Ketobacter sp. MCCC 1A13808: one gene and its partner. Each later gene encodes a partner of the first gene's protein in a complex. Links are inferred from orthologs where the notes say so. Each region holds a gene or a part of one and is shown in the gene's direction. Other genes may lie near its edges.

Region 1 (3,146 bases):
TACAGCCGCCCTGATCAACCGAAATATCAACAATCACGCTTCCACGAGGCATCTTGCGGACCATTTCGCGGGTCACGATATGCGGCGCTTTTTGACCGGGTATCAGCACAGCCCCAACCAACAAATCAGCCGTTTGTAATGCTTGCTCTATCGCCCCTGCGTACGCGTATAGACCGGTAATATTGGGCGCCAGCCTTTCTATGGATTTGAGTGCTTCGGCGCTCCGGTCAAAAGCGATCACCTGTGCTCCACTGGCAGCAGCCACCGCAGCGGCATTCTGACCTGCAACTCCGGCGCCGATAATAACGACCCTACCCGCTGCGGTTCCGGTAACGCCTCCGAGCAATACCCCCCGCCCTCCCATTGAACTGTGCAGAAGATGCGCCCCTGCCTGCACGGCTACCCGGCCTGCAATCTCGCTCATGGGCGCTAATAAGGGCAAACCGCCATTTTCTCGCACGGTCTCGAATGCGACAGCGGTCAGCCCGATGTCACACAACGCTGCAGCCAGATCCGGATTGGGGGCCAGATGCAGATAGCAAAACAACAGATGCCTGGATTCGAGCAGGGCAAGATCCTGGGCGATTGGCTCTTTCACCTTCACAATCAGATCAACTGCGGCGTACAGCTGCTGTGCGGAATCCGCTATCACCGCTCCGGCTTGTTTGTATTCGTAATCACTGAACCCGCTCTTTTTTCCGGCTCCACTTTCCACTACCACCGGTACGCCCTGCTGTACCAACTCGTTCACTGCATGAGGCACCAGTGCGATACGGCCCTCCATGGGTTTGTTTTCTTTGGGTATGCCAACTTTCAACTGTTGAGCCATTGCCTCTCTCCGGTTAAAAACACCACCTGCAAATACACTATTAGCACATAGTCAAAGGCTATACCGCTGATTTAGAGGAACTATTTGCTAAAGGCACGGTAAATCAGTATAAGTTCCACATTTGATTCATATGGCAGACCCTCACAGCCATCTATAACGGAAGCCCGATTCATGAGCGAAACCAAGCATTGCAGACTACTTATCCTCGGCTCCGGCCCCGCCGGTTATACCGCTGCAGTCTATGCAGCCCGTGCTAACCTGAATCCGGTTATGGTCACCGGAATCCAGCCAGGCGGCCAATTGACCACCACTACCGATGTGGACAACTGGCCTGGCGACCAGGATGGCGTTCAGGGCCCTGAGTTAATGGAGCGCATGAAGCAGCATGCTGAGCGATTTGAAACAGAAGTTATTTTCGATCACATCAATAAAACGGATCTCAGTAAACGCCCCTTCACCCTCTATGGTGACAGCGCGACCTACACTTGTGATGCTCTAGTTATTTCTACCGGTGCCTCCGCCCGTTATCTGGGACTGGATTCGGAAGAAGCATTCAAAGGCAAAGGTGTGAGCGCCTGCGCCACCTGCGACGGATTCTTCTATCGTAATCAGAAAGTGGCTGTCATTGGCGGCGGGAATACGGCAGTAGAAGAAGCCTTATATCTCGCTAACATTGCAAAAGAAGTGGTCGTCGTGCACCGCCGCGAAACCTTCCGCTCAGAGAAAATATTACAGGACCGGCTAATGGAGCGCGCCAACAACGGCAACGTCACTCTGGAATTGAACTACGTTTTGGACGAAGTGTTGGGTGACGACATGGGCGTGACGGGCATGCGGATAAAAAGTGTAGGCAGCGGTGAGACCAAGGACATCGACCTACAGGGTGTGTTTATTGCCATAGGCCATACGCCCAACACCGGTATTTTCGAAGGGCAGCTCGATATGGCAAACGGGTATATAAAAATTAATAGCGGCATTGAAGGTAACGCCACGGCTACCAGCGTCGAAGGCGTATTTGCTGCAGGCGATGTAACCGACCACGTCTATCGTCAGGCAATCACCTCAGCAGGATTTGGCTGTATGGCTGCACTGGACGCTGAAAAATTCCTGGATGAAAACAACTAACCATTGATTTTCTTGAGCAGGACGGGGCTTGATTGGAGTACTGTAATATTACTGGTATCAGCCCCTTCCCTTATCACGTTTTACCCTGCCCTGCGCCATGATTAAAATCCCTGTACTGGACTATGAAAGCCAAGGCTTCCCACCGATCGAGCACGCGCTCGCAGACCCGGATGGCTTACTAGCAGCAGGCGGTGATCTACGACCGGAGCGATTGATAGAAGCCTACTCACTGGGAATTTTTCCCTGGTATTCCGATGACCAGCCCATTCTCTGGTGGTCACCCAGCCCCCGCACCGTGCTGTTTACCCAAGAACTGCACATATCCAGAAGCCTGCACAAGACGCTGGGCAAAGGCAAATACAACGTCACCATGGACCAGGCTTTTGAATCCGTGATCCGCGCCTGTGCAGCGCCCCGACGCGACAGCGAGGGTACCTGGATCACTGAAGACATGATCCAGGCTTATATGCACCTTCACAGCTTAGGATACGCGCACTCCGTAGAAACATGGCTCGACGACCAATTAGTAGGCGGCCTTTATGGCATTGCCTTGGGCACTCTTTATTTCGGCGAATCCATGTTTAGCCGGGCTGACAATGCATCTAAAATTGCATTTGTTCATTTGGTAGGCCAACTCAAGCAATGGGGCTTCCCAATCATTGATTGCCAGGTTGGCAATCCCCACCTGAGCAGTCTGGGGGCACGACCTATTAAACGCAGTCAGTTCAAATCCTATCTGTCTTCCAACGTGCCCCCACTTACTAAGCTACTAACTGCACGCCCGCCAAAATGGGAGCTTCGATGGAAATATTCTGTAAGCTGAGACTGGAAACAAATTTTAATTCGTTTAATACTGTAAGAAGTCTGAAAACAAAGGCTTAAACCATTAGGATTATGACTGATCTCGCAGCTGTAAAATTTTTTGTAACACCACTGCATCAATGTAGTTATTTGCCCCGGAATGATGCAATCACCCTGTTTGCTGATCCCAAGGCGAATCTGGATCATAATCTCTACAGCGAATTGTCCGAGGTTGGTTTCCGGCGCAGCGGAAATTACCTTTATCGCCCCCACTGCCGCCAATGCTCGGCCTGCATTCCCGTCCGTATACCTGTTGAGCAATATCAATTCTCCCGCAAACACAAGCGCATCTGGAATAAGAACAAAGATCTGACAATTCAGCGAGTTGAAG
Region 2 (3,009 bases), on another replicon or contig:
GGGTATTAAAGCTGAGAATTTTGTCACGCAGCTTATACAAACCATCCAGCTCGATACCATCGGTATACCATGCATTCTCGATCAGCGCTGTTTTGATGGCTTTGACGGTGCCCGACGCGCCCACGGCACTAGACCAACCCAGATCCCGGTATTCTTTTTCGATACTGGATACTTCAACCCGGGTTTTCAGCACCGCTTTTTTGAAGCCCTGCTCGGTAATTTTGCCGTCGGGAAAATACCGCTCCCGATAGGAAACGCACCCCAAGTGCAAACTTTCGGTTAACAACGGTTCGAATTCGCGGCCAATAATAAATTCGGTCGAGCCGCCACCGATGTCAAACACCAGGCGATTCTCAATGCTGCTCGCCAGCGAATGGGACACCCCGAGATAGATCAGACGGGCCTCTTCGCGGCCCGCCACCACTTCCACCGGACATTGCAGGATCTGGCGCGCTTCACGCAGAAAAGCCTCACCATTACGGGCTTTACGCAGTGTGTTAGTGCCCACACAACGAATCCACTTCGGCTCGATCCCTTCCAGGCACTGGGCAAAACGGCGCAAACAATCCAGCCCCCGTTGAAAGGCATCATCATCCAGCACATTGTCCTCTCCCAACCCGGCAGCAAGCATCACCTTTTCCGCCAGTTTCTGGGTCGGGCGCACTTCTTCGGTGTCGGTTCGGGCAATCACCATGTGGAAACTGTTTGAGCCCATATCGATCGCCGCCATCTTCGGCGCATCGGCTACATCTGAGTCCGGTTGTTCAGTCAAAATTGGCTTTCCATCTTTAATTAGCTATAGTGCCAGCCCATAATATCGAGCCACACATGGGTGATTTGGCGTTAATTTTCGATAATAACACCATAACGTCATGACACCAGTAGGAATTCCCCGCACACCGAGATTGAATACTAGCCGATGCTAATTGTACAATCGGAACGATGCGCACATGATTAATGCCCTATACTATCCGCTTAACACAGGTAGTCTGTGGCACAACTGGAGAAATACATGAGCAAACTAGTAAATGTAACTGACAGCAACTTTGAAGCTGAGGTGTTGCAATCAGAAAACCCGGTGCTGGTGGACTACTGGGCCGAGTGGTGCGGACCCTGCAAGATGATCGCACCGATTCTGGAAGAGATCTCCGGCGAATATGACGGCAAACTTACCATTGCCAAGCTGAATATTGACGAAAACCCGGAAACCCCCCCCAAATACGGTATTCGGGGCATTCCGACCTTGATGTTGTTCAAAAATGGCAACGTTGAAGCGACAAAAGTTGGCGCTTTATCAAAATCGCAATTGACAGCGTTCCTAGACAGTAATATATAATTACCCAACCCCGACTCTGCGAGCCGGGGTTTCTTACTTCGATGTTGCGCCTTCAATCAAAACGTAATAAGCGCAACAACGGAGAGCAAATCAAACTGTCTCTTCGATTCCTCACCCCTCAGAACTTTTGAATTAGCATTATGTGAAGGATCGGGCGCGAAGTCGTTTGAAGCAATAACCTGGACGCTTTGGCTAGCGGATGCTAGATTACTTTTAGTGCCTCCCTAAGTCCTGGGAAGCATTTCCCGAATCTAAATATATTTAGGGTCTACGAACCAAAGAAGATCCATCCGAACAGGATCTCTGCCAATCGCTTCTCGCACCATTTTTACGACCCGTTTAGACAGGAAGCTCTACTCGTTCGCTAACAGCCTTTTGGTTGTAGCTCTCCATACCTTTAACGTTAACCTTCAAACATGACCCCCACGGAAATGAATCTCACCGAATTAAAAACAAAACCCATTGCTGAACTGATCGAAGTAGCGTCTTCTATGGGCCTGGACAACATGGCCCGGACGCGCAAACAAGACATCATCTTCAGTATTCTTAAACGACATGCCAAAAGCGGCGAAGATATCTTCGGTGACGGCGTTCTGGAAATTCTTCAGGACGGTTTTGGCTTCCTGCGTTCAGCCGAAGGCTCCTATTTAGCGGGCCCAGATGACATCTATGTGTCACCCAGCCAGATACGTCGTTTTAACCTACGCACCGGCGATAGTATTTCCGGTAAGATTCGCCCCCCCAAGGAAGGCGAGCGCTATTTTGCGCTATTGAAGGTCAATGAAATCAACCTGGATCGCCCGGAGCACGCGAAAAACAAGATCCTGTTTGAGAACCTGACACCGTTATTTCCGCAGCAACGCTTTCTGATGGAAGTCGGCAACGGCAGCACCGAAGACATCACTGCACGCACGATCGACCTGGTCGCTCCCATCGGTAAAGGTCAGCGTGGCTTGATTGTGTCGCCTCCGAAAGCCGGTAAAACCCTGATGCTGCAGAACATTGCACAGTCGCTAACGCGCAATAACCCGGAATGCCATTTAATTGTATTGCTGATCGACGAGCGCCCTGAAGAGGTGACCGAAATGCGGCGTACGGTACGTGGCGAAGTGGTCGCCAGCACTTTCGACGAACCGCCTTCGCGACACGTTCAAGTGGCAGAAATGGTATTGGAAAAGGCCAAACGCCTGGTTGAGCACAAACAGGATGTCGTTATTCTGCTGGATTCGATTACCCGCTTGGCTCGTGCATACAACACAGTCATCCCGTCTTCCGGCAAAGTACTGACTGGTGGGGTTGACGCCCACGCACTGGAAAGACCCAAGCGTTTCTTTGGGGCAGCACGAAATATTGAGGAAGGCGGCAGCCTGACCATACTGGCCACCGCGCTGGTGGACACCGGTTCGAAAATGGATGAAGTGATTTTCGAAGAGTTCAAAGGTACCGGTAATCAGGAATTACACCTGGACCGCCGTATTGCAGAAAAGCGTGTTTTCCCGGCCATTAATATCAACAAATCCGGAACTCGTCGCGAAGATCTGCTGACATCGGAAGACGAACTGAAAAAAATGTGGATACTACGCAAGATCCTTCATCCCATGGATGAGATCTCGGCTATGGAATTCCTGATCGACAAAATGCGTGACACCAAGACTAACGAAGAATTCTTCGAC

Evidence for each region.
Region 2: the proteins of trxB (region 1) and trxA are in contact, whole or in part, in a crystal structure (PDB 1F6M), measured with the Escherichia coli proteins. The link is inferred for Ketobacter sp. MCCC 1A13808 from one-to-one orthologs.

The regions. Positions count from the first base shown.
Region 1 is NZ_VRKW01000001.1:83,729-86,874, forward strand. Bases 167-2,977 are described here. They hold trxB (thioredoxin-disulfide reductase), read left to right. Parts: upstream 167-1,000; coding sequence 1,001-1,954; downstream 1,955-2,977. Other genes in these bases: FT643_RS00380 (alanine dehydrogenase), read right to left, coding at 167-829; aat (leucyl/phenylalanyl-tRNA--protein transferase), read left to right, coding at 2,052-2,777; FT643_RS00395 (arginyltransferase), read left to right, coding at 2,849-2,977. Also shown: more of FT643_RS00380, read right to left, coding at 1-166; more of FT643_RS00395, read left to right, coding at 2,978-3,146.
Region 2 is NZ_VRKW01000012.1:38,776-41,784, reverse strand. The notes cover bases 1-2,674. They hold trxA (thioredoxin TrxA), read left to right. Parts: upstream 1-1,012; coding sequence 1,013-1,336; downstream 1,337-2,674. Other genes in these bases: rho (transcription termination factor Rho), read left to right, coding at 1,768-2,674; FT643_RS18190 (Ppx/GppA phosphatase family protein), read right to left, coding at 1-772. Also shown: more of rho, read left to right, coding at 2,675-3,009. UniProt on the Escherichia coli protein: Participates in various redox reactions through the reversible oxidation of its active center dithiol to a disulfide and catalyzes dithiol-disulfide exchange reactions.